2 regions of the Nocardioides epinepheli genome follow, and region 1 is predicted to be linked to the other one. Evidence: predicted binding sites of a transcription regulator. Region 1 holds the regulator's gene; the other holds the start of a gene.
What was found. The regulator LexA, encoded in region 1, represses DNA repair genes until DNA is damaged. The targets are predictions, from matches to a motif close to TCGAACANNTGTTCGA.
Positions count from the first base shown of each region.

Region 2: the regulator LexA is predicted to act here: its motif matches at 4,018-4,033, upstream of recA (recombinase RecA).

Region 1 is NZ_JBBMMC010000001.1:106,340-120,975, forward strand. Features, by position in the region: gene WMR31_RS00475 (vitamin B12-dependent ribonucleotide reductase) at 1-2,422, opposite strand, end outside; gene nrdR (transcriptional regulator NrdR) at 2,663-3,142, opposite strand; gene WMR31_RS00485 (hypothetical protein) at 3,508-3,855, shown strand; gene WMR31_RS00490 (hypothetical protein) at 3,967-4,188, shown strand; gene WMR31_RS00495 (hypothetical protein) at 4,333-4,488, shown strand; gene WMR31_RS00500 (LysM peptidoglycan-binding domain-containing protein) at 4,843-5,190, opposite strand; gene lexA (transcriptional repressor LexA) at 5,446-6,186, shown strand; gene WMR31_RS00510 (MXAN_6640 family putative metalloprotease) at 6,288-7,880, shown strand; gene WMR31_RS00515 (ATP-dependent DNA helicase) at 7,962-9,941, opposite strand; gene WMR31_RS00520 (hypothetical protein) at 10,025-10,351, shown strand; gene hflX (GTPase HflX) at 10,386-11,903, opposite strand; gene WMR31_RS00530 (hypothetical protein) at 12,121-12,510, shown strand; gene WMR31_RS00535 (vWA domain-containing protein) at 12,510-13,151, shown strand; gene WMR31_RS00540 (SDR family NAD(P)-dependent oxidoreductase) at 13,171-13,947, opposite strand; gene dapF (diaminopimelate epimerase) at 13,990-14,636, opposite strand, start outside.
Region 2 is NZ_JBBMMC010000015.1:36,775-51,410, forward strand. Features, by position in the region: gene WMR31_RS18155 (HipA family kinase) at 1-70, opposite strand, end outside; gene WMR31_RS18160 (PPK2 family polyphosphate kinase) at 67-912, opposite strand; gene WMR31_RS18165 (GNAT family N-acetyltransferase) at 922-1,671, opposite strand; gene WMR31_RS18170 (phosphoribosyltransferase) at 1,675-2,169, opposite strand; gene WMR31_RS18175 (regulatory protein RecX) at 2,203-2,844, opposite strand; gene recA (recombinase RecA) at 2,828-3,877, opposite strand; gene WMR31_RS18185 (DUF3046 domain-containing protein) at 4,080-4,274, opposite strand; gene WMR31_RS18190 (class I SAM-dependent methyltransferase) at 4,271-5,209, opposite strand; gene WMR31_RS18195 (hypothetical protein) at 5,428-5,907, opposite strand; gene WMR31_RS18200 (DM13 domain-containing protein) at 5,904-6,464, opposite strand; gene WMR31_RS18205 (ABC transporter permease) at 6,502-7,296, opposite strand; gene WMR31_RS18210 (ABC transporter permease) at 7,364-8,158, opposite strand; gene WMR31_RS18215 (ABC transporter ATP-binding protein) at 8,158-9,099, opposite strand; gene WMR31_RS18220 (RidA family protein) at 9,153-9,545, shown strand; gene WMR31_RS18225 (hypothetical protein) at 9,542-10,024, shown strand; gene WMR31_RS18230 (HNH endonuclease) at 10,201-10,656, opposite strand; gene WMR31_RS18235 (N-6 DNA methylase) at 10,762-12,393, opposite strand; gene WMR31_RS18240 (nicotinate phosphoribosyltransferase) at 12,460-13,800, shown strand; gene WMR31_RS18245 (isochorismatase family protein) at 13,797-14,366, shown strand; gene WMR31_RS18250 (NUDIX hydrolase) at 14,363-14,636, shown strand, end outside.

The DNA.
Region 1 (14,636 bases):
CCAGCGGGACGCCGTACTGCAGGCCGATCGAGACCGCGATCGAGAAGGCGTCCATCACGCCGGCCAGGGTGGAGCCCTGCTTGCCGAGCTTGAGGAAGACCTCGCCGAGCTCGCCGTCGTCGTGGGCGCCGGAGGTCATGTAGCCCTCGGCGCCGCCGACGGTGAAGGACGTCGTGAGCGACTTGCGCGACTTCGGCAGCCGCTTGCGGGTGGGGGCGTAGACGACCTTCTCCACGACCTTCTCCACGACCTCGGCGGCGCCGTCGCTCGCCTCGGCGTCGGCCTTCTTGGCCTTCGCGTCGGCCAGCGGCTGGCCGACCTTGCAGTTGTCGCGGTAGACCGCGGTGGCCTTGAGGCCGAGCTTCCACGACTGCAGGTAGACGTCCTCGATCTCCTCGACCGTGGCCGTCTCGGGCAGGTTGACCGTCTTGGAGATCGCGCCGGACAGGAACGGCTGGGCGGCCGCCATCATCCGCACGTGGCCCATCGGCTTGAGGGCGCGCGCGCCCATCGCGGTGTCGAAGACCTCGTAGTGCTCGGTGCGCAGGCCGGGGGCGTCGATCACGTGGCCGTGCTCGGCGATGTAGGCGACGATCGCCTCGATCTGCTCGGGCTGGTAGCCGAGCTTCTTCAGGGCCCGCGGGATGGTCTGGTTGACGATCTGCATAGAGCCGCCGCCGACGAGCTTCTTGAACTTCACCAGGGAGAAGTCGGGCTCGATGCCGGTGGTGTCGCAGTCCATCATGAAGCCGATGGTGCCGGTGGGCGCGAGCACGGAGGCCTGCGCGTTGCGGAAGCCGTGCTCGGCACCGAGCCGCTGCACGTCTGCCCAGGCCTGGGTGGCCAGCTTGTGGACCTGGCCGTCGGCGATCGCGAGGGTGCGGATCGTGTCGTTGGCGGCCTGGTGCTTGCGCATCACGCGCTGGTGGGCGTCGGCGTTGCGGGCGTAGCCGGCGTAGGGGCCGACGACCTCGGCGAGCTCGGCCGAGCGCTTGTAGGACTGGCCGGTCATCAGCGAGGTGATCGTGGCCGCCATCGCGCGGCCGCCGTCGGAGTCGTAGCCCAGACCCATCGCCATCAGCAGCGCGCCGAGGTTGGCGTAGCCGATGCCGAGCTGGCGGTAGTTGCGGGTGGTCTCGCCGATCGGCTCGGTCGGGAAGTCGGCGAAGCAGATGGAGATGTCCATCGCGGTGATGATGAACTCCACGGCCTTGGCGAACAACGCGGCGTCGAAGGTGTCATCGTCCTTGAGGAACTTCAGCAGGTTCAACGAGGCCAGGTTGCACGAGGAGTTGTCGAGCGACATGTACTCCGAGCACGGGTTGGACGCGGTGATCCGACCGGTCTCGGGGTTGGTGTGCCAGTCGTTGATCGTGTCGTCGTACTGCAGACCGGGGTCGGCGCAGGCCCAGGCGGCCTCGCTGATCTTGCGGAACAGCTCGCGCGCGTCGACCCGCTCGATCTCCTCGCCGTTCTTGCGGCCGCGCAGGGCGAAGTCGGTGCCGTCCTCGACCGCGCGCATGAACTCATCGGAGACGCGCACGGAGTTGTTGGCGTTCTGGTACTGCACCGAGGTGATGTCGGCGCCGCCGAGGTCCATGTCGAAGCCGGCGTCGCGCAGGGCGCGGATCTTGTCCTCCTCCTTGGCCTTGGTCTCGACGAACTCCACGATGTCGGGGTGGTCGACGTCGAGGACGACCATCTTCGCCGCGCGGCGGGTGGCGCCACCGGACTTGATGGTGCCGGCCGAGGCGTCGGCACCGCGCATGAAGGAGACCGGGCCGGAGGCGGTGCCGCCGGAGGAGAGCAGCTCCTTGGAGGAGCGGATACGCGAGAGGTTGAGGCCGGCCCCGGAGCCGCCCTTGAAGATGAACCCCTCCTCCTTGTACCAGTTGAGGATCGAGTCCATCGAGTCGTCGACGGAGAGGATGAAGCACGCCGAGACCTGCTGCGGCGAGGCGGTGCCGACGTTGAACCACACCGGGGAGTTGAAGGAGAAGTACTGGTTGACCAGCAGCCAGGTGAGCTCGTGCTCGAAGATCTCGGCATCGGCGTCGGTGGCGAAGTAGCCGTGCTCGACGCCCGCGGCGGTGTAGGTCTTCACGATCCGGTCGATCAGCTGACGCAGGCTCTGCTCGCGCTGCTCGGTGCCCAGGGCGCCGCGGAAGTACTTGGTGGTGACGATCGTGGAGGCGTTGAGCGACCACGACGCCGGGAACTCGACACCGCGCTGCTCGAAGACGGTCTCGCCGGTCTTCCAGTTGGTCTGGACGACGTCGCGACGCTCCCAGGTGACCTCGTCGTAGGGGTGGACCCCGGGCGTGCTGAAGACGCGCTCGAGGGTGAGCCCCGTGCGCTCGGTGCCGGCGGGCCCGGTGGTGCCGGTGGTGCCCGTGGCTGCGCCGCTCGCGGTCTCGGTCATAGGGGTCGTCTCCTTCGTCGGTGCCGATTCGGTGCTGTTGATCGGTGCTGTTGATCTTGGTGCTGAGGGGTGCTGCGGGCTGCTTCAAGTCTGGCGCGGACCACCGACATTTCCCGGTCGGCGGTCCGGCGTTCTGGTCGAGTCCGCGCCGGCCGTGCCAGCGCAGCATGCGAGAGGGAGAAGGGTCGAGATGGTGCGCCCGGCAGGCAGCTTCCCCACTACCTGCCGGGCGGTCTGTGGTCAGCCGGTCGGGGCCGGATGAGGGGTGCGACTCGCCGCATCGGCGTGCATCGCCGCGATCTCCTCGATGAAGTCGTCGGCGGACTCGAAGGAGCGGTAGACGCTGGCGAATCGGAGGTAGGCGACCTCGTCGAGGACCTTCAGCGGACCGAGGATCGCCAACCCCACCTCGTGGGCGGGGACCTCTGCGGCTCCGGTGAGCCGGAGGGCGTCCTCGACCTCTTGGCCGAGGCAGGCCAGCTGCGCGTCGGTGACCGGGCGCCCCTTGCAGGCCTTGCGGACACCGGCGACGGCCTTGTCGCGTTGGAACGGCTCGGTCGCGCCCGAGCGCTTGAGGATCGAGAGCTGCATCAGCTCCACGGTGGTGAACCGGCGCTCGCATGAGGAGCACGTACGGCGACGCCGGATCGACGCCCCGTCCTCGGCGACCCGCGAGTCGAGTACCCGGGTGTCAGTGCCGCGGCAGTAGGGGCAGTGCATGGGAACTCCTCTCGGGCACGTCGAAGCGACCCCGCTGGGACCTCGGGACGGTTGTGGAAAACTCGGCTTCTCCTGGGGAGAACACCGCAGGCGATGTGGGTCTTCCGCATCTCGGTGTGAACTAGATGTGGATAACTACATCGTTGTAACTACTAGATGTGGTGTGAACCGTACGCGGGCTGAGCACCGGGCGCAACCTGTCGCGGAACCTTTTCACGGCCGGTCCGGACAGGTCGCCCACCGTCGCACCGAACGCGCAGGTCAGCGGGCCCTAGCCCGCAGCGAGCGGAGGCGAAGAATCGGTCTCGGTCGGCGTGTCGGCGCCCGCGGGCCCGGCGGAACCACTCGTCACGCACAATGTCGGTGTGGCACAGGGAAAGCGGGCGGGCGCGCGGGCGAAACGACGGTTCCGGCCCGCCCTGCTGGCTCTGGCCCTCGGCGTGACCGCCGCATTCGTCGCCTGGGGCTACCTGGTCTATGCCGCGATCGACTTCGGCACCACCGCCCGTGGCGGCGACGACACGGCCTGGTGGTTCCTAGCCCTCGCTGCTGCCGGAGCGGTGGCCTGCCTGTTCGTGGCGCTCATCCTCCTGGCCCGCATCGGCCGTTCGATCGGGCTCATCGCGCCCCACGAGCCCGCCGAGCAACCGACCGGGGACCCGGAGGCATCGGCTCCGCCGCGCGGCCCGGGTGGGCGCCGCGCCGCCCGCTGAGCCGCTGGAGGCGGATTCGGCGATTCGCATCACCCACGCCCGGTTCGGCTCCTAGGCTGGAGGGCCCACCGGCCCGACGACGAGTCGGCGAGCATCCCCTCCGGAGTGAGCGTGGCCAAGCACGAGGTCCAGGTGACGGGGGCCAGCGTGCTCGACGGCCTCTACCGCACCACCTGCGCGTGCTCGTGCGGGTGGACCGGGGAGTCGGAGGAGTCCGCAGAGGCCGGGGCGCTCGCCGCTGCGGCGAGGGTACGGCTCGAGCACCTGGTCGCCGCGCACCCGCGTCAGTCCCCCTCGTCGTTCTTCCGCCCGCGTGCCGCCGCGCGCTACTAGCATCCGCGTTCGATCAGCGCCGCCGCCCAGCGCGAGGGCAGGTGGGTTCGCTTCGCCGGCTGCGCCTGCGGCTGGACGACCGCGGTCGGCGGCCGTTCGGCGGCCGCGACCGCCAAGTCCGCGCGCGCCGAGCATCTGGAGCACGTGAACCTCCAGACCGGACGCAGCCCCTGGCGCGACTACGTGGTGCTCGCCGGCCTGGTACTGCTCGTGGTCGCGGTCGTACTGACCCTCGCCGCGCTCGCCATCAGCGCCGGAGGCGGAGACCCGACCGACCTGGGCTCGATCATCGGCGGGTGACCGAGCAGTCGGAGGTCGAGCAGACGCCGGCAGGCACGGGTGCCGGGCTTTCGTCGTCGCTCGCGGTACAGAACAGTTGGCGCTCGCTTGCTCAACCTCCGGCCGCAGGAACTGCGGCGAAGCCGCCGGAGGTTGAGCAAGCCGGGAGGGCGAGGAACGAGCCCGACCGGCGCAGACGAAACCTCGCGACCGACCTCGAAACGCCGGCAAGGTCGGTCCCGGGCACGTCGGAGGTGCCGAAAAAGAACGAACCGGAGGTGGAGCCGTCTTCCCGCGGCTCCACCTCCGGCCTCTTCCCCGTCCGCGTCCGCCGGGGTCGAAGCGGCGGACGACGTCTGGTTGGCCCGGGCCGCCTCAGCCGGCCGGGACGATCAGCTGCTGACCGGCGTCGAGAGTGACGTCGGGCAGGTCGTTGAGGTCGACGAGATAGCTCATCATCTCGCGGACGTCGTCACCCTCGGCCACGTCGGAGGCGATGCTCCACAGCGTCTCGCCCGGCGCCACGACGACGGTCTCGGTGGCCTGCGGCTCGGCGGTGGCCATGGAGTTGCTCGCGAACACCACGCCGATCGCGAGCAGGACCAGGAACGCCAGCGCGAACAGCACGAGGCGGCCGCGCCGCGTGAGCCGGTAGACCGGCACATACTCCTCGCGGACGTCGGCCCTGTCGAGGGTGTCGAAGGTGTCGAGGGTGGTGCTCATCTGGTGCCTCCTGGGGAAGTGGGTGCGAACCGATGTCTAATGGCGACCACCGACACTCGGGCCGCACGTCGCGGCGGCCAAACCGATGGTTCGATCAGACATTCGATCGAACACCTGAGCGAGACTAGATCAGGTGTTCGAACAATGCAAGGCCTCGCTCGAACACGCGTTCATCCCTCGCCGGTCGTGCACCCTCCGACACGCCGTTCGAACACCTGTTTGAACTCCGCCTCGATCGGTGGCACGCTGGCCGACATGCCTCGCACCCCCAAGAACTCGCCGGACAACCCGTCGAAGGTCGCCGAGCTTCCCGACGGTCCGGCCGACGCCACCGGCCTGACTCCGCGCCAGCAGCGCGTCCTGGCGACCATCAAGGACAGCATCGAGCGGCGCGGCTACCCACCGAGCATGCGCGAGATCGGGGAGTCCGTGGGGCTGCTGAGCACCTCGAGCGTCGCCCACCAGCTGCGCACCCTGGAGCAGAAGGGGTTCATCAAGCGCGACCCCAACCGTCCCCGCGCCCTGGAGGTCTTCCTTCCCGAGGTCATGGCTGCCCGACGTTCGCTCGGCGCGGCGGAGGAGAGCTCGTTCGACGAGACCGGGATCGGCGACGCGGCCACCCCGCCCACCCATGTTCCGCTGCTCGGCCGGATCGCGGCGGGTGGGCCGATCCTCGCCGAGGAGACCTACGACGACGTCTTCCCGCTCCCGCGCCAGCTCGTGGGTGACGGTCAGCTGTTCATGCTCGAGGTCTCGGGCGAGTCGATGATCGAGGCGGCGATCTGCGACGGCGACTACGTCGTGGTCCGCCAGGCACAGACCGCGGAGAACGGCGAGATCGTGGCCGCCCTCCTCGACGGAGAGGCCACGGTCAAGACCCTCCAGCGCAAGGACGGCGAGGTCTGGCTGCTCCCCCACAACCCGGCTTTCGAGCCGATCGACGGCAGTTCGGCGACCATCCTGGGCATCGTCACCGCCGTCCTGCGCAAGGTCTGAGACCTCCGGGGAGGATGCGGGTCCGGCTCGACGGCCGGGCGCGCGGCACGATGTCGGCACCGGGAGTTACGGTGTGGTCTCCCTATCTGATCGGAGCCCTGATGCGCGTGCGCATTCATCCCCTCCCCTTGACCCGGCTACGGGCTGTTCGCGGGCTGGTAGCCCTCGGCGCCGTCGGCGCCCTGGTTCTCGGCATGCTCGCGGCCTTCGCCGGCCCGAGCGCCTCGGCCCGCGTCGCCGATCCCGGCAAGGCGCCCGCCGCCGGCGGCGAGCGCCGGGCAGCGACCGACGCACTGCGCGAGGCGCAGGAGATCCGCACCGACGGCGCGGCCGGCCGCGACGCGACCATGGCGTTGCGCGATCTGTTCGCCACCCGCGACGCGCTCACCGGCGCCGAGCGCGAGGCGGCCGACCGGATCCTGGCCCGTCCCACCAGCCCGGGCGGCGACGGCTACCTCAACTACGGCAACGTCGATGAGGCCCCGCCGGTCTGCAACGCCACCTTGTGCGTCCATTACGTCACCGAAGGCGCCAACGCCTCCACGCCTGCCCAGGTCAACGAGACGCTGACCACGCTGTCCGACGTCCACAACAACTTCATCGCCTCGGGCTACCGCGCGCCGAAGGCCGACGGCAACCGTGGCGGCAACAGCAAGATCGACGTCTACCTCGGCAACATCGGGAACCTCGGCATCTACGGCTACTGCACCTCCGACGACCCGAACAAGAGCACCTCCCGCTACGACCGCTGGGCCTACTGCGCGCTCGACAACGACTTCAGTGCCGAGGAGTTCCCGACCAACACGCCGTTGGAGAACCGCCAGGTCACCGCGGCGCACGAGTACTTTCACGCGATCCAGTTCGCCTACGACGCCTACGAGGACGCCTGGCTGATGGAGGCCACCGCGGCCTGGGTCGAGGACGAGCTCTACGACAACGTCGACGACAACCTGCAGTACCTGCGCACCAGCCAGATGCGCAACCCCGGCATCCCGTTGGACACCTTCAACCCGAGCACCGGCTTCCACTACGGCACCTGGAGCTTCTTCCGGTTCCTCACCGAGAAGTACCGGGGCAAGAAGGGTGTGCTGCCGAAGCTGGTGCTCGACATCTGGAAGAAGGCTGACTCCACGCCAGGTGCGCCCGACATGTACTCCTGGCAGGCCGTCAACGCGGTGCTGAAGAAGAAGAAGACCACCGGCGCAGCGATGCTCGGCGCCTACGCCGTCGCGAACCGCCGTCCGGCCAAGGCCTACGACGAGGGCCGGGCCAACAAGTACCCGACCGCGCCCGCCAAGCGGATCAAGCTGGCCAAGGGCAAGACCCGCGGCCACCAGGCCACGCTCAACCACCTGACCACCCGCACGGTCGTCGTCCAGCCCAAGGGCAAGATGGGCAAGAAGGCCAAGGTCCGCCTGAAGTTCAACCTCAGCCGGAAGGCCACCGGCGCCTACGCGCTGGTCACCACGACGGCCAAGTCCGGCAAGGTCCGCACCGTCCGTGTCAAGCTGAACCGTCAGGGCGACGGAGTTCGCGTCGTGCCGTTCAACAACAAGGTCAAGAAGCTCGAGGTCACCCTCGTCAACGGCAGCGGCCGGTTCAAGTGCTGGCAGCGCACGGGCTTCTCCTGCCAGGGCACGCCGCTCGACAACCGTCTCGTCCAGCGGTTCACCGCCACCGCCCTGCGCCGCTGACCGAGGTCTCGCGCACGGCATCCCGGATGCCCGTCTCACCTCACAGAGGTGGGGCGGGCATCCGCCGCATTTCGGCCCGGTTCAGCCGGCGTCGGCCGCGAGTCGGGCCAGTGCCTTGCGGACGACGGCCGGGTCGGTCGTCGTCCACATGGGCGGCAGGCTCGCCTTGAGGAAGCTGCCGTAGCGGGCAGTCGCCAGTCGAGGGTCGAGGACGGCGACGACGCCGCGGTCGGTGGTGGTGCGGATCAACCGTCCCGCCCCCTGGGCGAGGAGCAGCGCGGCATGGGTGGCCGCCACCTGCATGAACCCGTTGCCGCCGGCCCGGTCGGCGGCCTTCTGCCTGGCGCTCATCAGCGGGTCGTCGGGCCGCGGGAACGGGATCCGGTCGATCAGCACGAGCTGACAGGTGTCGCCCGGGACGTCGAGGCCCTGCCACAGGCTCAGGGTGCCGAACAGGCAGGTGTGCGGATCGCCGACGAACTGGGCGGCCAGCTCGGGCAGCTGCGCCTCACCCTGCGCCAGGGTGGTCAGGTGGGGCAGGCGGGTGCGCACCTCCTCGGCGGCGGCCTCGGCCGCCCGACGGCTGGAGAACAGCCCGAGCGTGCGGCCCTCGGCGGCGTCGACGAGCTCGACGATCTCGTCGAACTGGACCTTGGTCAGCCCGTCGCGCCCCGGGGCGGGCAGGTGGCGGGCGACGTAGAGGATGGCTTGGCGGCCGTAGTCGAACGGGGAGCCTACGTCGAGGCCGACCCACGGCAGCACGTCCTCGGTGCGCTCGGGACCGCTCGCGGCCCGTTCGGAGCGTTCGGTGGGCTTGAGCCCGACGCTGGTGGCGACCGAGGAGAAGTCGCCGCCGAGCATGAGGGTCGCCGAGGTCATCACGACCGTCTTGTCGGTGAGCAGCTTGTCCCTCATCGGCGCCCACACCTCCAGCGGCGCGACGCACAGCCGCGGCGGCATCCGGTCCCCGCCCTCGGTGAGCCAGAGGACGTCGTCGGCGGACCCGGCGGCCATCCGCTCGGCGGTGACGAACACCTCCTGCACCGAGCCCCGCGCCTGGGTGAGGCCGGCGTCGGCGTCGTCACCCGGCTTGGTCTTGGGATAGGCCGACAGACAGGCGCGGGCGGCGTCACGGACCAGTGCGAGCGCGTCGGCGAGGTCCTCGGGCATCGCGTCGAACCGTCCCGGACGCGCCTCGCCCATGGCGTCGCGCAGGGCGTCGGCGGCGTCGGTGAGGTCGTCGGCCTCGGTGCCCTCGACGTGCCGCTGGGAGCGGCGGGCCGCCCGCTCGACGTCGGCGGCACCGAGCTCGTCGGTGGCGGCCTGGGTGACTCGCGCGACGAGCTCGTGCGCCTCGTCGATCACCGCGACGTCGTAGTCGGGGATCATCGGCACGCCTTCGATGGCGTCGATCGCGAGCAGCGAGTGGTTGGTGATGATCAGGTGCGAGCGGTGCGCCTTCTCCCGGGCCAGCTCGGCAAAGCACTCCTGCCCGAACGGACAACGCTGGGCGCCGAGGCAGTCGCGGTGGCCCACGCTGACCTGGCGCCACTCCCGGTCGGTGTGCCGCGGGGCGCTGTCGCGCTCCCCCGAGCCCTTGGACTCCGCCTGCTTCTCGGCCCACTCGCGTAGCTCGAGCACCTTGCTGGCCATCGAGCCCTGCGGGACGTCGACCAGCACGCCCTGGTCGTCGGGCACCCCCTCGCGGATGCGGTGCAGGCAGGCGTAGTTGGACCGGCCCTTGAGCACGGCGTAGGAGGTGTCGAGCCCGGCGACGTCGTCGACGGCTTCGACGAGCCGCGGCAGGTCGCGCTCGACGAGCTGGTGCTGGAGCGCGAGGGTCGCGGTGGCCACCACGACCCGCTTGTCGTGTACAAGTGCGGGCACGAGGTAGGCCAGCGACTTGCCGGTGCCGGTGCCGGCCTGCACGAGTAGGTGGCGCTCGTCGGCGAAGGCCGACGAGACCGCCTCGGCCATGACCACCTGGCCCTCGCGCTCCGCGCCGCCAAGGGCCTCGACCGCCACGCCGAGGACGTCGCGGACGGCAGGCTTCGTGGACACCAGAGCACCCTAACGACGTCGACGGCCCACCCGGCCCACCACCACCGCGCGCCTGTGGACAACCCGCATGACAGCCTGGTGGCGTGTCAGCGATCAGGGTGCGGGACTTCTGGCGCAGCGCCCACGCCGACTCCCACGCGGGCTTCCGGTTCGTCGTCGGCATGTGCGTCTTCTGGTTCGGGCCGCTGCTGTTCGGCGCGATGGGACTGATGACGCGGCCCCAGCGCTGGGCGATCGTGGCGTGGGCGGCCGTGGCGGCGCTCGGCTGGTTGGCGGCATGGGCCGTCATGCTCGGCCGGCACTTCCGGGCCCGTCCGGGCGAGGTCGTCGACCTCACACCGACCGCGCCGCTCCTGCTGCCGGCGGGCCTCATGGTCGGCGGGATCGTCGGCTGCCTGCTGTCGTTCTGAGCCGGTGGCCGGGCTGAGCGAACGGGCCCGCCGGTCAGACGGCGTAGGCGGCCAGCTCGTTCGCGAGGTCCGCGTTCGCCCGGCCTCGGACCCGGGTGCCCTCACCGGTGTGCTCGAGCTCCTCGATCTCCCCGTGCTGGTGCAGCCAGTTGACCAGGTCGCCGCGCTCGTAGGGCAGCAGCACGTCGAACTCGACGCCGGGCCTGGGCAGGTCGGCCTCGATGAGCGCGAGTGCCTCCTCGATCCCCTCGCCGGTGCGGGCGCTGACCACGACCGAGTGCGGCTCGTGCTGACGCAGGCGGGCGAGCACGAGCGGGTCGGCGGCGTCGGCCTTGTTGATGACGACGATCTCGGGGACGTCGGCGGCCTCGATGTCGGCGAGCACCCCGCGCACCGCGGACAGCTGGCCCTCGGGGTCGGGGTGCGACCCGTCGACGACGTGGACGATCAGGTCGGAGTCGGCCACCTCCTCCAGCGTCGAGCGGAACGCCTCGATGAGCTGGTGGGGAAGGTGCCGCACGAAGCCGACGGTGTCGCTCATCGTGTAGACGCGGCCGTCGGCGGTGGTGGTGCGCCGGGTGGTGGGGTCGAGGGTGGCGAACAGTGCGTCCTCGACCAGGACGCCGGCGCCGGTGAGCCGGTTGAGCAGCGAGGACTTGCCGGCGTTGGTGTAGCCGGCGATCGCGACGCTGGGGATCTGGTGGCGGTTGCGGTCGGCCCGCTTGGTGTCGCGGGTGCCCTTCATGTGCTTGAGCTCGCGACGCAGCTTGGCGATCTTGTCGTTGATCCGTCGCCGGTCGGTCTCGATCTTGGTCTCACCGGGGCCGCGACCGCCGATGCCGCCGCCGTCGGCGCCGACCCGGCCACCGGCCTGGCGCGACAGGTTGCCGCCCCAGCCGCGCAGCCGCTGCTTCATGTACTGCAGCTGGGCCAGCTCGACCTGCGCCTGGCCCTCGCGGGACTTGGCGTGCTGGGCGAAGATGTCGAGGATCAGGGCGGTGCGGTCGACGACCTTCACCTTGACCCGGTCCTCGAGGTTGCGCAGCTGGCTGGGCGCGAGCTCGCCGTCGCAGATCACGGTGTCGGCGCCGGTGGCCGCCACGATCTCGGCCAGCCCCTCGACCTTGCCGCGGCCGATGTAGGTGGCCGGGTCCGGCGTCTGACGGCGCTGGTAGATCGCCTCCAGCACCTCCGACCCGGCGGTCTCGGCGAGCAGGGCGAGCTCGGCCATGGAGTTCTCGGCGTCCTCGACGGTGCCGTCGGTCCACACGCCCACGAGCACGACGCGCTCCAGGCGGAGCTGGCGGTACTCGACCTCGGTGATGTCCTCGAGCTCGGTGCGCAGGCTCGCGACGCGCCGCAGCTGGTGGCGCTCGGCGAGCTCCATCGCCCCGACGGTGGGATCGTCCTCGGGGTCGGGCTGGTCGGCGTATCCCGAGACGAAGTCGTCGACGGGGGCTTGGTCGTCGCTCTCGAGCCGGTCGGCGTCGTCCCAGTCGGCGGTCTCGTCGAGCTCGGCGTCGAGGGTGAAGTCAGGTGCGTGGTTCGTCATATGTCCTTCAGCGTAGGTCAGCATCCTCACCCTCACTAACCAATTTCGGGCCCGCTCTCATCCCTGGTGGGGCTCCGGCGTCGGGATAGTCCCGGCCGTTTGGGTCCTTTTCCGGGGGCTCTGGCAACCCGTTCGGCCGGGACTATCGCAAAAGTCCGCAGCAACTCCGAACCCGCACTACTTGCGTATCCGCACTTACTGCGGCAATCTGGAGGGCATGACGAGACAGCGACGCGACTTCGCCGGCGTCTATGCCGCGCTCGACGAGGCGGTCGGGCTGCGGGCCGAGGAGGCGCTCCCCCACCTGCGGATGGCGGCCGAGCGACTGACCGAGCTCATCGACGAGACCATGGCCGCCGCCGTCGTCGAGGGCGGGACCTCGCTGCGGGCGGCCGGCCAGCGCGCCGGGCTCTCCGAGAACGCCGTCGGCCCGCGCCTGGCTCGCACCGCCGCGCTCGCGCCCTACGCCAACGACGAGGGCCGGGTCACCGCCGCGGCCGTCGAACGGGCTCGCTACGACGCCGAGACCGGCACCACTCCTCCGGCGAGGCCGGCCGCAGCACCCCTGCGGTTCAAGGCCCGCCGGCCCACGAAGGGAAGCACCTGATGACCGACCAGACCCTCACCCACGTCTACTTCCTGCTCGACCGCAGCGGGTCGATGCAGTCGATCAAGACCGACACCGAGGGCGGGTTCGCCGCCTTCCTCGACGAGCAGCGCGCGGCGCCGGGCAGCTGCCGGGTCACCCTGGCCCAGTTCGACAACGTCTACGAGGAGGTCTACCGCGACCTCGACGTCGCCGACGTCCCGCCGCTCGCGCTGGTCCCGCGCGGCAGCACCGCGCTGCTCGATGCGATCGGCCGTCTGGTCACCGACGCCGGCGCGCGCCTGGCCGCACTCCCCGAGGACCAGCGCCCCGGCACCGTCATCGTCGCGATCATGACCGACGGCCTGGAGAACGCCAGCCAGGAGTGGACCCACCCGGCGATCAAGGCGCTGGTCGAGCAGCAGTCGAACGACTACGCGTGGCAGTTCATGTACATGGGCGCCGACCAGGACGCCGTCGAGGTCGGCACGTCGCTCGGCGTCTCGGCCGACCACTCCCTCACCTACGGCCGCGGCCGCAGCCGCGAGGCGATGACGAAGAACGGCGAGAAGATCCGCGCGATGCGGGCGGCGCGGATGACCGACGCCTCCGCGCCGCTCCCGGCGTTCACCGCCGAGGAGCGCCGCGACCTGGCCGAGTGAGCGCCCCGACTACTCCCGACTACTTCGGTGGCATCCGGATGCCGCCGTCGAGTCGGACGGTCTCGCCGTTCATGTAGGAGTTGGTGAGGCACTCGACCACCATCGAGGCCAGCTCGTCGGGCACGCCGAGGCGCTTGGGGAACAGCACGCTCTCGCCCAGCTTGGCCTTGAACGCCTCGGCCTCCTCGCCCTCGCCGTAGATGGGGGTGTCGATGAGGCCGGGGGCCACGGTGTTGAGGCGGATGCCGGACGCCGACAGGTCGCGCGCCACCGGCAGCGTCATCCCGACGACGCCGCCCTTGGACGAGGCGTAGGCCGCCTGGCCGATCTGTCCGTCGAAGGCGGCCACGCTGGCCAGGTTGACGATCGCGCCTCGGCAGCCGTCGGCGTCGGGCTCGTTGCGGCTCATCACGGTGGCCGCCTGGCGCACCATGTCGAAGGTGCCGATCAGGTTGATCCCGACCACCTTGGCGAAGAAGTCGAGCGCGTGCGCCGACTCGATCTGGCCGTCGCGCCCGATGGTGCGCTGCGCGCCGCCGATGCCGGCGGAGTTGACCACCGCGCGCAGCGGTGCGATGTCGGCCGCCGCCTCGACCGCGGCGGTGATCTGCTCGGTCTGCGTGACGTCGACCAGCGCGAAGACGCCCTTGATCTCCTCGGCCAGCGCCTCCCCCTTCTCGGCCTGGACGTCGGCGACGACGACCGTGCACCCGAGGGCGGCGAGCTGGCGAGCGGCAGCGGCACCGATGCCCGAGGCCGCTCCCGTGACGATGGCAGAAGATCCGTTGAGGTCCATGTCCGGAGCATAGGACGACGGCGCCGCGTCACGACTCCTGGTTCAAAGAGCGGTGGCCCCACGCGCCACGAGAACCGCCGGGCCGGTCATGACGACGCGGCCCTCCGCCGTCCAGCGGACCGTGACGACGCCGCCGGGCTGCTCGACCGCCAGGTCGAGGTCCCGGTCGAGACCGAACGCCTCGGTGGCGGCCACGGCGACGGCGCAGGCCCCGGTGCCGCACGCCTGGGTCTCCCCCGACCCCCGCTCGTGCACGCGCATCGCGAGCTCGGCCGGACCGCGGCGCACCACGAACTCGACGTTGACGCCGCGGGGGTAGGTCCCCTCGTCGTGGACCGGGGGCTCCCGCAACGGCCCGGCCTCCGCGAGGTCGTCGACGAAGGCGACCGCGTGCGGGTTGCCCATGTCGACATGGGTGGCGCTCCACTCGTGCTCGCCGACGCGCACCGCGGTGGCGCCGAGTAGCTGCGGGACGCCCATGTCGACGCTGACCTCGCCATCGGGTCGCCCGTCCTCGAACCAGACGCGCTTGATGCCGGCGCGGGTGTCGACGTCGAGCGGGAGCGCGGGATCGATGAGGCCCTCGGTCGCCAGATACCGGGCGAAGACGCGGACGCCGTTGCCGCACATCTCGGCGATCGAGCCGTCGGCGTTGCGGTAGTCCATGAACCACAGGCCCGCCCCCGCGC
Region 2 (14,636 bases), on a different contig from region 1:
CGCCGGGCATGCTGCCGCCCTCTCGGAGCGGAGTGACGTAGCGGGTGACGACGACCCGTTCCAGACTCACTCGACCGGGGTCTCGTCGAGCAGGCGGGCGCGCTCGACGTCGACGTCGAAGTCCGCCGGCGGCCACTGCGGGTCGAGATCGCGCAGGGTGTCCAGCAGCAGAGTGCCCACGGCCAGGTTGCGGTACCACTTCTTGTCGGCCGGGATCACGTACCAGGGTGCGATCTCGGTGTTGGTCTTCTCCAACGCGAGGTCGTAGGCGGCGCGGTACTCGCCCCACAGGGCGCGCTCGTCGATGTCGCCGGGGTTGAACTTCCAGTATTTCGACGGGTCGTCGAGCCGGGCCAGGAGCCGCTGCTTCTGCTCCTCGGCGCTGATGTGCAGCATGCACTTGACCACGGTCGTGCCGGAGTCTGCCAAGCGCCTCTCGAAGTCGTTGATCGCGCCGTAGCGCCGCTCGATCTCCTCCGGTGGCGCCAGCGAGCGGACCCGACCGATCAGCACGTCCTCGTAGTGGGAGCGGTCGAAGACCCCGAGGATGCCCGGCCCCGGCAGCGCCCGCTCGATCCGCCAGAGGAAGTCGTGGCTGCGCTCCTCCTCGGTGGGCGCCTTGAAGGAGGTGATCCGCACGCCCTGCGGGTCGACCAGCCCGACGGTGTGCCGCAGCGTCCCGCCCTTGCCGGAGGTGTCCATGCCCTGGAGCACCAGCAGGATGTTGCGGGTGCCGCCGGTGCGCCCCTCGGCGAACAGCCGCTCCTGCAGGTCGGCCAACTCGGGGCCCATCGCGGCGAGCGCGGCCTCGCCGTCGGCCTTCTTGCCGTCGTAGCCGGGCGCGGCATCGGTCTCGATGGACTTCAGGTCGACCGGTCCGGCAGGGAGGCGCAACGCGTCGCGGATGCTCATGCCCTCACCCTATTGAGTGCCTCCCGACCGATCGACCGGACCACCGAGCACCCGCGGGACGTCGAGGGTGCAGCCGATGACGGTGTCGACCGACCCGTCGAGCTGGGGCTCGTCGAACCACAGGCCCTCCACGAAGCCGACCTTGGCCAGCACCCGCAGCGACGGCCGGTTGCGATGGTCGGGCGCGGCGAAGAACGAGGGCACCTGAGCCTCACGCCGGACGGCGTGCACCGCCCAGGCCCACAGGCATCGGGTCCCGAGACCGCGCCCCACCCACTCCGGCTCGCCGATCAGGTAGTCGACGCCGAGCGCGCTGGAGTCGGGAGTCAGCAGCGCGTACTCCGGGTAGTCGGCGATCGCGTAGTCCTGCACGAATCCGACCGACCGGCCGTTCACCTCCCAGACCCACATCCGCGTGGGCTCGGCACCCGTGATCCGCCGCAGATAGAGCGCGGTGACCGCCTCAGGCGTCGGCTCGCCGTCGCCTGCCCACCAGCGTCGCACATGCTCGGCCGTGCGCCACCGGACGACGTCGGGCAGGTCGCCCGGCGTCATCGGTCGCAGCGTGATCCGGAGGTCCGGGTCGATCTCGAACCGCTTCACCGGCCCCGACAGGTCCACCGCTGCCGGGTCGGCACCGCCGACCGCTGCTCCCGCGGTCGCGGCGAGGCGGCGGGCCGCCGACCACCACGACTCGTCAGGTGCGCTCACCCCAGCGAGCACTCCCTGGGGCGTGCCGACCTCGATCGGCGCATCCACGGCTCAATGGGCCAGGCCGCCGCGCCGGTCGACGATCGGGCCGGCGGCCGACCAGGGGAAGTCGATCCAGCGGTCGGTGTGCCGCCACACGTAGTCGGCGTGGACGATGGTCTGCGGCTTCTCGTAGATGACCGCGATCCGGGCGTCGGCGACGTGTCCGGCGATGAAGGCGCGCACATGCTCCAGGGTGCGACCGCTGTCGCTCACGTCGTCGGCGATGAGCACCTTCAGGCCGGACAGGTCGATCGCGTCGGGCGTCGGCGGCAGCATGATCGGCACGTCGAGCCGCTCGTCGACGCCGGTGTAGAACTCGACGTTCACCGCGGAGAGGTTCTTCACGTCCAGGGCGTAGCCCAGGCCCATCGCCAGGCCGAGTCCCCCGCGGGCGATCGCCAGGACCAGATCCGGCTCGTAGCCGGAGTCGACGACCTGTCGGGCCAGGTCGCCGACCGCCTCCCCGAACAACGGATAGGTCAGCACTTCGCGCTCGGAGCTCACCGGAGCAGTCTGACGTGTCCCTCGCGCGCGGCGCTAGGAGTCGCCCAGGTCCGCGTCGGCGGTCGGGTCGTCGCGGCCGGCATCGGCCAGCTCCTCGCGCACCACCGCGAAGGCCAGCCCGGCCGGATAGCCCTTGCGCCCGAGCATGCCGACCAGCCGGCGGGTCGCGGTGACGTCGTCGACCCGGCTCAGCGAGCGCAGCTTGCGCCGGACCAGCCGACGTGCGGCCTCCTCCTCCTCGGCCGGATCCACCTCGTCGAGCGCGGCCCGGGCGACCTCGTCGTCGACGCCCTTGCGGCGCAGCTCCTGGGCCAGGGCACGACGCGCGAGCCCCTTGGCGCTCTGCCGGCCCTCGACCCAGCCGCGGGCGAAGGCCGCGTCGTCGATCAGGCCGACCTCCTCGAAACGGTCGAGCAGGCGCTCGGCGATCTCGTCGGGCACACCACGCCCGGCGAGCTTGTCGGCCAGCTCCCGGCGCGAGCGGGCCCGGCCGGTGAGCTGGTCGAGCAGGATGGTGCGGGCCACCGACTCCGGGTCGGCGTCAGGGCCGAGCGCCTTCGTGTCCGGCGGGGGCTCCGCCTCTCGGCCGGCCCGGGCCGGCGCCTGCCGGACCCAGGCCTGCACCCCGGCGTGGACGTCGCCACGCCAGCGGTCGGACTCAGAAGTCGTCGACACCGATCGGAGCCTCCGAGAGCGCCTCGGCCGGGTCGTCGACGTTCGGGCCGACGCCGAGCTTCTCGAGGATCTTCTTCTCCAGCTCGTTGGCCAGGTCGGGGTTGTCCTTGAGGAAGGTGCGTGCGTTCTCCTTGCCCTGCCCCAGCTGGTCGCCCTCGTAGGTGTACCAGGCGCCGGCCTTGCGGATGATGCCCGCCTCGACGCCGACGTCGATGAGGCCACCCTCGCGGCTGATGCCCTTGCCGTACATGATGTCGAACTCGGCCTGCTTGAACGGCGGGGCCACCTTGTTCTTGACGACCTTGACCCGGGTCCGGTTGCCGACCATGTCGGTGCCGTCCTTGAGGGTCTCGATGCGGCGCACGTCGAGCCGGACCGAGGAGTAGAACTTCAGCGCCCGACCACCGGTGGTGGTCTCGGGCGAGCCGAACATGACCCCGATCTTCTCGCGCAGCTGGTTGATGAAGATCGCGGTGGTGCCGGAGTTGTTGAGCGCACCGGTCATCTTCCGCAGCGCCTGGCTCATCAGGCGGGCCTGGAGGCCGACGTGGCTGTCGCCCATCTCGCCCTCGATCTCGGCGCGGGGCACCAGTGCGGCCACGGAGTCGATGACGATCAGGTCGAGGGCGCCGGAGCGGATCAGCATGTCGGCGATCTCGAGCGCCTGCTCGCCGGAGTCGGGCTGGGAGACCAGCAGCGCGTCGGTGTCGACGCCGAGGGCCTTGGCGTACTCGGGGTCGAGTGCGTGCTCGGCGTCGATGAAGGCGACGATGCCGCCGCGCGCCTGGGCGTTGGCCACCGCGTGCAGCGCCACCGTTGTTTTACCGGAGGACTCCGGTCCGTAGATCTCCACGACGCGGCCGCGCGGCAGGCCGCCGAGGCCGAGTGCGACGTCGAGGGCGATCGATCCGGTGGGGATGATCTCGAGGGGGGCGCGCGTCTCGTCTCCGAGGCGCATCACCGAGCCCTTGCCGAACTGCTTCTCGATGTTGAGCAGAGCAGTGTCGAGGGCCTTGTCGCGGTCTCCAGCCATGGGTTGCTTCCTTGTCTCTCGTCGTGGGCCAGGCACATCGACGACGCTAGAGCGAGCCACCGACAATGCCTGGTCAGCGCTGTCGTGCCTGTGGACAACCTCGGTCCGCGTCATGCCTGTGGAGAGAACCTATCCGGCGATCGAACAGATGTTCGGGACGCGGGTCCCGGCGTGTCGGTCGGTACCGGCCGATGCGGGCCGCTCAGCGCTCGGAGTCGGGGAGCTCCAGGGACCGCCACACCGCGGCCCAGACCTGCTTGGGCGGCACCCCGGCGTCCAGCGCCTGCTGCGGGGTACGCCGGTCGAGGTCGGCCAGCACCATCTGGTCGGCCCAGGTGCGGCAGTAGGCCGCGCCGAGGGCGCGCTCCATGCGTGCCCAGAACTCGGTGTGCCTCACGGGCACCCACGGTACGCAACGACGTCGAGCCACCGCTCGCCGCGCTGCCCAACCTCCCCGCGCTGCACTCTGTCGACGCGCCAGCCGGCCTGTTCGGCGACCGATCGCAGCGCCGGTTCGCGCCAGTAGGTGAACATCCTCGGCGCCCGGATGCTGCCGTGGGTCGACCAGCCCGCACCGTCGCCCTCCTTGAGGGTCATCCGCAGTACGCCCCCGGGCTCGGTGGCCTCCGCGAGCCGCTCCAGCACCGTGGGCAGGTCGGCGCGCGCGACGTGGAGCAGGGAGGCGTTGGCCCAGATCCCGTCGTAACGCCGCCCGGTCTCGTCCAGCAGCTCATCGCGCAGCGGGTCCAAGACGTCGGCGCGGTGGCCGTCGGCCCGCAGCCGGTCGACGAAGCCACGGGTGACGTCGGTGCGCCGTACCCGCACACCGCGCTCCTCGAGGGCGAGCGCGTCCCGCCCACCACCGCTGCCGATCTCCAGCACCCGCGCCTGCTCGGGGAGACGGTCCGCGAAGTCGTCGACCGCGGCTCGCACCGGCTCGGTGAGCGCGACGGTCGCCTCGCGGTAGGCCGCCGCGTCGGCGTCGTAGGCGGCCAGGGTCAGCTGCGTGCGGACGTCCCAGATGTGGTGCACGACGTCGTGCAGGTGGTAGCGGGCGAGCGAGGCCACGGTGAACACGCGCCCGTCCCCGCGCACGCCGGTGCGGTCCCAGGCGGTGCCCGCTACGGCCTCATAGCGACCGGCGACCTGCTCGGCCGCCGAGCTCAGCTCGGCGGCGACCGCTGCCGGATCGGCCAGGTCGTAGCGGCGCTCGGCGGCAACGGCGTCCTGGTCCCAGTTCGCGAACCGTGGCTCGTCCTGGTCGAGAACGGCCTGCACCCGGTGGCGGAACAGGTCGTGGACGTCGCGCACGTGGCAGGCGTACTCGGTCACCGACCACGGGGCGCGGGCGCTTCGAGGGAGCCGGGCCGCGGAGGGCGGCCTCCCACGACCGGGCGTTCTCGCGCAGGGCTCCCCCGATCGCGTCGACATCGGTGCGCGGCGCGTCGAATCCGCAGGCGTCGCAGCGGGCGTCGAGCACCCACGTCCAGTCCTTGGTGTCGCGCACCCGCCGAGTATCCCAACCCCGTACGCCGCCGCTGCCGTTGCGTCTACTCCGGAGCCGACCAGTCGCCGTAGCGGTCCTGCAGCCCAGTCACACTCACCCCTCCCTGGCCCGCCTCCCTGACGACGAGGGGGGCGAGGTCCGCAGCGGCCGTGCGCAGATCGACGCCGACGGGCCCCTCCGGGGAGTCGGCGCCGACGACGACGCTGACCGTGTTCGGCTCCCACGGCAATGCCGTCCAGATCGCCTCGAGCAGGGCGTCGAGCTCCTCGACGGTGAACGGCTCGGCCGAGTCCGACTCCATCCCGAGGCTGAGCCGGTGGCCGAAGCCGTTGGTCGACCGGGACGGCTCGTCGACCTCGACGATCCGCGGCACCGCTGCCCTCACCGCGGCCGCGACGTCGCCGTAGTCGGCGGGCTCCTTCTCGGCCTCCCAGATGCCCTTGATCGTCCCGCAGCCGGACAGTGCGCCGGTCATCAGCACCAGCGCGATCGCGGCGCCGAGAAGCCCTCGGGCGGGGCTCACGCGACCGCGGCCGTGCCGAAGGCCACGTTGAACCGGTCGCACCAGATCACCACCGTCGTGAGTCCATCCAGGTCGACGTCGTCGGGGATCTCGTAGTTCTGGTTGCCGTGGGTGGCCTTGAGGTCGCCGAGGTCGACGTAGCGATCGTCGTCGTAGGAGCCCCATTCGCCGCCGCTGGGCGCGTTCGAGAGGGCCACGACCAAGTCGGGCCCGTCGGAGGTGGCCAGGTCGTCCAGGCGCACGAATCGCCGGCCGTCGCCGAGCTCGATGATGGAGGCCGTGCCGGTGGTGCCGTGCTCGGCGTCGACGAAGTCGCCCGAGCCGTGCTCGACGAGGTCGGGGGCCTGCTCTCCGGGCTCCTTCGCGCTCGGCTGCCCGGGCGTGGTCGGCCCGTCGGACTCGCCCGCGGGACCGGACTCGCCGCCGGAGTCGGTGGCCTGCGACATCGGGAGCGCCTCGTCGACATGGCTCGAGGTCCACAGCCGCCACGGTTGGAAGGCCCACAGTCCCACGGCCAGCACCACGAGCGCGACGCCGCCGATCACCCACTTGATCACGCTTGCGAACCTAACCGGGACGCGGTGGGGCCAAACCTCAGGTGAGGAGCAGCCGGTCGAGACGTCGTCGCGTCAGCCAGAGCCCTAAGGCACCCATCGCCACCAGGTAGACCACCGAAATCACCGAGGCGACCGTAGGCGTGCCGGTGGTGAGCTCGCGACACAGGACGACGCCGCGGTAGAGCGGGGTGCACTCGACCACGAACCGCAGGATGCCGTCGTAGGAGGTGACCGGGAAGAAGGTCGCCGAGAACAAGAACATCGGCAGCTGGATCAAGGTGATCTTCTCGAAGTCCTGCCACGAGCGCATCCAGGTGGTGAGTGCCATGCACACCGCACTGAAGGCGTACCCGATGAGGAGCGCCGCCGGCAGCGCGAGCAGGGCCCACCAGCTCTGGAGATAGCCCAGGGCCAGCATCACGAGCAGGAAGGCGGCCGAGTAGGACCCGCCGCGGATCTGCCCCCACATGATCTCGCCGCGGGCGATGTCGATCGTGCGCATGGGCGTGGCCAGCACCTGGTCGTAGAGCTTGAGATAGCGCAGCTTGAAGAAGACGTTGTAGGTGGAGTCCATCAGGGCGCCGTTGAAAGCCGAGGCGGCGAGCATGCCGGGTGCGACGAACTCGGCGTAGGGGATCGTCTGCCCGTTGAACTCGAAGGACTCGATCAGCTGCCCGACGCCGATCCCGATCGAGAACAGGTAGAGGACCGGCTCGAGGAAGCCGGTGAGGAAGAGCTTCCACGCCGAGCGGTAGGAGATCGCGTTGCGCTCGACCAGCAGGAGGGCGGCCTGCCAGGAGGTGAGCGGGACGATCGGGACCCGGGCGCTCATGCGGGGTCCCCGACGAGTTGCGCCGCAGGCGAGCGCAGCGAGCCGAGCGCGGAAGTCGGTGGGGTGCTCATGTGGCCATCCGCTTCTCGAGGCCCGAGACCGACCAGCGCCAGCCGATCGCGCAGAGCACCACCAGGACGACGGTGTTGATCGCGGCCGTGGTCCAGTCGATGTGGTCGAGGGAGAACATCCGCGACAGGCTGACCCCCTGCCACAGCGGGGTGAGCCGGGCCGCCCAGGCGCCGACGTCGCCGAGATTGCTGACGGGGAAGAAGGCGCCGCTGAACAGGAACAGCGGGAACACGCCGATGCGGAAGAGCACGCCGAAGGCGGCCTCGGACTCGACCCGGCAGGCGAATCCGAACGTCAAGGTGGCGAAGGCCATGCCGGTGAGCACCTGGGCCGCGAACGCCACGAAGGGCCCCCACCACGACTCGAACACTCCGAACGGCGCGACGACGAGGTCGAAGACGCCGACGCTGACCGCCACCCGCACGGCCACGAAGCCGAGGTGGGCGGCCACGACGTCGCGCACGGTGAGCGGCGTGGCGATCATCGACTCATAGACCCGGTTCCACTTCAGGTTGCCCATCACCGGATAGGAGGTCTCGGCGACCGCGGTCTGCATGGCGTGCGCGGCGACCAACCCTGGGACGAGGAACGCGAGGTAGGACGTCGCCCCCTCGAGCCGGTCGGGATCGCCGTCGATGAAGCCGCCGAGCAGGACGCCCATCGCAAGCACGTAGAACAGTGGCGCGACGAAGCTGGAGACCACACTGCCGCGCCAGGTCCGCAGGGTGACGGTCTTCCAGTAGTCGACCTGGCGGCCGACCCCCTCGCGCAGGGTGAGCGCGCCGGCCATCAGTCGACCAGCGTCCGGCCGGTGAGGCGGAGGAAGACGTCCTCCAGCGTGCTGCGCCGGACCAGCGTGGCGACCGGTTCGAGTCCGCGCTCGTGCACCTTGGCGATCACCTCGTCGCCGTCGGCGGCGTAGACGAGGAGCCGGTCGGGCAGCACCTCGACCCGCTCCCCGAGGTCGGCGATCTTGTCGGCGAGCGTCTCGTGGGTGGCGCCCTCCTCGGCGAGGCCGAAGCGCAGCTCGGCCACCTCGCGGCTGGAGTACCGGTCGATGAGCTCGCGTGGCGAGCCCTCGGCGGCGATGACTCCCTTGTCCATCACCACCAGGCGATCGCACAGCTGTTCGGCCTCGTCCATGTAGTGGGTGGTGAGGACCAGGGTGACGCCCTGCTGCTTGAGCCGGAACAGCTGGTCCCACAGGACGTGGCGGGCCTGCGGGTCGAGTCCGGTGGTCGGCTCGTCGAGCAGCAGCAGCTCGGGACGGTTGATCAGGCTGCGCGCGATGGTGAGACGGCGCTTCATGCCGCCGGAGAGGTCGTCGACCTTGGCCTTGGCCTTGTCGGTGAGGTTGACGAACTCCAGCAGCTCGTCGGCGCGGGCGTTGACCTCGGCCTTCGGCATCCCGAAGTAGCGGCCGTAGACGTAGAGGTTGTCGCGCACGCTCAGCTCGACGTCGAGGGTGTCTTCCTGCGGGCACACGCCGAGCAGCCCGCGGATCGCGGGTCCGTCGGTGGCGGGGTCCATCCCCATGATCCGCAGCTCGCCTCCGCTGACCGGCGAGACGGCCGCGATCATCCGCATGGTGGAGGACTTGCCCGCGCCGTTGGGGCCGAGGAAGCCGAACGCCTCGCCCCGGCGGACGTCGACGTCGATGCCCTTGACGGCCTCGAAGTCGCCGAAGGACTTGCGAAGCCCGACGGCACGGATCATCGACTCATCACTCACCCACGGCACGTTAGCCGGATGCACGGACACGACGTACTGAATAGGTTGCTGCCATGCAGCGCACACAGGTGTCGTCGGGATCGCCGTACGAGCAGAGCATCGGTTTCAGCCGCGCGGTCCGGGTGGGCGACCTGGTCTCGGTCAGCGGGACGGCGCCGGTCTGGCCCGACGGCACGGTGGACCCCGATCCCGCCGCGCAGGCGCGCCGCTGCCTCGAGATCGCACTCGGCGCGCTCGCCGAGCTGGGCGGTCGCCCCGAGGACGTCGTCCGGACCCGGCAGTACGTCGTGTCCGCCGATGTGGCCGAGGCGGTGGGAGCCGTGCACGGCGAGGTCTTCGGCGACATCCGGCCGGCCTCGACGATGGTCGTGGTCGCGGGCCTGCTCGACCCGCGGTGGGTCTACGAGCTGGAGCTTGACGCCGTGGTGGCAGCGGCGCCGCGGTGATCCTCGTCGAGGGTGAGAGCGACCGCGCCGCGGTGGAGGTGTGCGCGCGGCGCCTCGGCGCCGGCCGCGTCGAGGCGGTGGCGATGGCCGGGATCACCAACCTGCGCGCCCACCTGCGCACGGCGACCGGTCCAGTGCGGCTGTTGCATGACGCGGCCGAGGCGGGCTACGTCGCGCGGGTGCTCGGCGCCTCGCCGGGCTTGTCGGTCGAGGCCTACGTGTGTCACGCCGACCTCGAGGACGAGCTGATCCGGGCGGTCGGGGTGCCGGGGGTGCTCGCGGTGGTCGACGCGCAGGGCGAGCGCACGTCGTACGAGCGGATGGCGCAGCAGCCCGCGCAGCGCGACCGCACCGATCACGCCCGGTTGCGTCGCTGGCTCGGCGCCCGCAGCGGCCACAAGCTCACCTACGCCACCTTGCTGGCCGAGGCGGTGCCGATCGACGACGTCCCTGCTCCGTTGCGGGCCGTGCTCGCCTGACGAACGCGCTGACAACCCTCCGTCCGCCCACCTCGCGCCGTCCCACCCGTCACACCGGGCGGCCGATCCATGAACTTGGAGGCCGGGATATCGGCCCCCAAGTTCATATTTCCCCGGTCGACCGGGGAAATCCCGCCGCAGCCGCGCAGTCCGAAGCCCCGCCGGACCGATCCGGCTCAGGACCAGGCGGCGACCTGGGCGCGGGTGGGGTGCCAGGGCTCGATGCGCAGCCGCATGCCGGCCTCGCCCGGGGTGCGGTTGCCCTTGCGCTCGTTGCAGGCGCTGCAGGCGGCGACCGTGTTCAGCCAGGTCCAGCCACCGCCGCGCGAGCGCGGCAGGAGGTGGTCGATGGTCTGGGCGCGGTCACCGCAGTAGGCACAGCGGTGCCGATCGCGGGCCAGCACGCCGTGGCGGGTGTAGCCGGCCGGCCGGTAGAGCCATTTGGTGGCCACGTAGCGCACCAGGCGGAGTGCCCGCGGCCACTGGTAGGGGCCGATCATCCGCTCGGGGTGCGCCTCGTGCACCACCGCGACCTCGCGCACCAGCATCTTGACCGCATGCTTGAAGCTCACCCGGCCCAGCGGCTCGAAGGAGGCGTTGTAGAGCAGCACCGTGCCGGCCAGTGTGGTCATGGGCGCTGCACCCCCTTCCGTCGTCGATCCTAATCTGCCTGGCCGCCCTTCGGCCCGGTTGCGCGCGGGTTGTCCGTGGATGAACCCCGCATGGACGGTAGGCAGTCAGGAGCGCGAGCGCACTCGGGTTTCGGCGCGCTCGACCCACCAGAGCAGTGCCGAGTCGTCGTCATAGGCCACGCACATCCGCTCAGCCACGGCTCGCAGCGCGTCACCGAGATCCTCGTCCGAGGCGTCCTGGGCGGCCCTTGCGAGCCTGGCGCCGTCGTCCCAGGCGGTGTGGTCCACGGGCAGCGGGAGCGCCGCGACCTGGCGGGCGCTGAGCTTGATCGCGGACGTCGCGAGGGCCGTCCCGGCGTACCGGGCCGCGGCCAGGGCGACCACCGGTGGGGACAGCAGGACGGCGAGGACGTGCCACAGCCGATCCGCAGGCGGCACCACCGAGACCACCGGCACCGACGGCAGCCACGCGCCGTCGGCGTCGACGACGGCCTCGATCACCCGCCCCTGGGTCGCGACGAGCACCTTCGGGACCAGGCGCGCGCGGGCCCACGCGGCGAGGGTTCCCTCGCGTTCGAGACGGCCCAGGTCGACCGAGGGAGCGCTGAAGGATCGCTTCGCGAATCGCGTCGCAGAGCGTCCCCAGTGGCAACGGGCCGGGTCGATCAGCCCGGAGGTGACCAGCGGCGTCGCGTCGATCCCGTCGGTGACGAACGGGACGAGGCCGTAGTACTGATCGCGGAAGTCGGCGGTGCACTCGGCGAGGTCGCCCAGCACGCCGGCAGCCCGGGGGCGGACGACCGGGAGACCCAGCGCGGGGGCCGCCAGTGCGCCCCACTCCCCCACGCCGGGGTCGAGGACGACGTCGGGCCCGCGGACGGCGTCCGGCCCGGACCAGGTGGCCACCGGACGCGGCGCGGCACCGACGGTCGCTACGGGCGCGCAGGTGATCACGGTGGTTCCGGGGAACACCGGCGTGGTCGAGGTCCAGAAGTCGGTAACGGCGCCGACCTCCGAGACGGCGTCGCGCACCGGCCCGGCATCGCGGGCCGCCAGTACCGAGATCGGCTGCACGAGGGCCACCACGCCACCGGTCTCGACCAGGCTCAGGGACCGGTGCAGGAATGCGGCACTGGTGTCGGTGTAGGCGCCCAGGCCCGGGCGCGTCGGGTCGGCGGTGCGTCCGCGCAGCTGGCCGAGGAAGGGTGGGTTGCCGATGACGACCGCGAACGGCGCGGCCGGGTGCTCCCCGAGTCCGTCGGCGACACGGATCCGCTCCGCCAGCACTCGTGGCTCGACCGAGGGCGCCTCTCGCCGCAGCCGGAGTCGGGTGATGGCCACCGCGATCGGGTCGAGGTCGGTGCCGTGCAGTCGATCCGAGGCCTCGGGCCCGAGCCGGCGCAACGCCGCCACCAGGACGTTCCCCGTGCCGCAGGCCGGATCGAGCAGCGGCCCCTCGGCGTCCGTGGACAGCGCCCGGTCCAGGAGCCACTCCACGAGTGCCGGCGGCGTGTAGAACGAGCCCGAGCCGTGGCGATCGTCCAGGAGCGACTCGTAGACCGGGCCGAGCCGGTCTATCGCGTCGGGGTCCCGCCAGGGGGCGAGCCCGTCGTCCGGGGGTGCAGCATCGGCCAGACCTTGGGCGCGTGCCACAGTGGCCAGGACGGCGTCCCATGCGGCAGTCCGTGACCCCAGGGAGCGTTCGGCGTCCAGCACGCTCCTCCGCAGGTCGTCCACGACGACACCCTAGAGAGCCACCATCCGGCGTGTTATAGTCACTTTGACTACAAATCAGGAGCGCAGATGACCACACCGCTCGACCCCGCTGCCGCCGTCTCCCCCGGCCTGCTCACCGACCACTACGAGCTCACCATGCTCTCGTCGTTCGTCACCGACGGCAGCGTCGACAATCCGACGATCTTCGAGGCCTTCGCCCGTAGGCTCCCCGAGGGGCGCCGCTACGGCGTCCTGGGTGGTCTCGGCCGGCTGCTGCCACTCATCGAGGCCTTCACCTTCGACGAGTCCGAGATCGCCTGGCTGCTCGCCGAGGGCGTGATCAACGACGCCACCGCCGCCTACCTGGCCGACTTCCGGTTCCGCGGCGACATCGACGCCTATCCCGAGGGGGACCTCTACTTCCCCGGCAGCCCGATCCTCACCGTGCGCAGCACGCTCGGCGAGGGCGTGCTGCTCGAGACCCTCGTGCTCAGCGTCCTCAACCACGACAGCGCGATCGCCAGCGCGGCGGCCCGCATGACCACGGCTGCGCAGGGTCGACCGCTGGTCGAGATGGGCAGCCGGCGCACCCACGAGGACGCCGCCATCGCCGTCGCCCGCGCCGCATACCTGGCCGGGTTCGCCTCCAGCAGCAACCTCGCCGCCGGACGCCGCCACGGCGTGCCCACGGTGGGCACCGCCGCCCACGCCTTCACCCTGGCCCACACCTCCGAGCTCGAGGCCTTCCGCAGCCAGGTGGCGGCCCAGGGCGTCGGCACCACCTTGCTGGTCGACACCTACGACACCGAGCAGGGCATCCGCAACGCGATCGAGGTCGCCGGACCCGAGCTCGGCGCGATCCGGATCGACTCCGGCGACCTCGCCGAGGAGGCGGTCAAGGCACGCACGCTGCTCGACTCGCTGGGCGCCACCGGCACCCGGATCATCGCCACCAGCGACATCGACGAGTTCGTGATCACCGCCCTGGGCGACGCGCCGATCGACGGCTACGGCGTCGGCACCCGGGTGGCCACCGGATCGGGCCATCCGACCGCCAGCATGGTCTACAAGCTCGTCGCCGTCGCCGACTCCCCCGACGGCCCGCTCCGGTCGGTCGCGAAGAAGTCGCACGACAAGATCTCCGTCGGCGGCCACAAGACCGCCTACCGCCACTACGACGACGGCGTCCTCACCCGCGAGTGGTACACCACCGAGGAGCAGGCCGGCTCCCCCACCTCCCAGGAAGCGGTGCCGATCCAGGTGCCGGTCATCCGCGGAGGGCGGATCGTCCACACGCCGGACCTGGACGCCGTTCGCAAGCACTGCGCCGACGCGATCGCCTCGCTGCCCGCCGACGCCCGCCGGGTGGCCGCCGGCGCCCCGTACCTGACCGCCGAACTCGCCGAAACCAAAGGAGCAGCCTCATGAAAGCCCTGATCGTCGTCGATGTGCAGAACGACTTCGTCGAGGGCGGCTCGCTGGGTGTCACCGGCGGCCGTGCCGTGGCCGCCGCCATCAGCGAGCACCTCGCCGCCCACGCGGACGACTATGCCGCCGTGATCGCCTCCCGCGACTGGCACGACGCCGACGGCACCAACGACGGCCACTTCGCCGCACCCGGCACCGACCCCGACTTCGTGAGCACCTGGCCGGTCCACTGCGTCGCCACGACCGCGGGCAGCGAGTACGCGCCGGCACTGGCCACCGACGCGATCACGCACCACGTCCGCAAGGGGATGGGCGAGGCCGCCTACAGCGCCTTCGAGGGCGTCACCGACGACGGCGTGCCGATGCCCGACCTGCTCGACCAGCTCGGGATCACCGAGGTCGACGTCGCCGGCATCGCCACTGACTACTGCGTGCGGGCCACGGTGCTCGACGCGCGACGCCACGGCCTCGGCGTCCGGCTGCTCGAGGGCCTGCACGCTGGTGTCGCGCCGGCCTCCAGTGAGGCCGCCGTCCGCGAGATGGCCGATGCGGGGGCCGAGGTATGAGCGAGCACCCGCCGTTCGCCGTCACCGTCGACCTGGCCGTCTTCACGATCCGCGACGGAACCCTCTCGGTGCTGCTGGTCCAGCGCGGCGCCGAGCCCTTCGCCGGCTCCTGGGCGCTGCCCGGCGGCTTCGTCGAGATCGACGAGGACGCCGAGACCGCCGCCTGGCGCGAGCTGCTCGAGGAGACCGGCGTCGAGCGGTTCGAGGGGCACCTCGAACAGCTGCGCACCTACTCCGCACCCGACCGCGACCCGCGGATGCGGGTGGTCT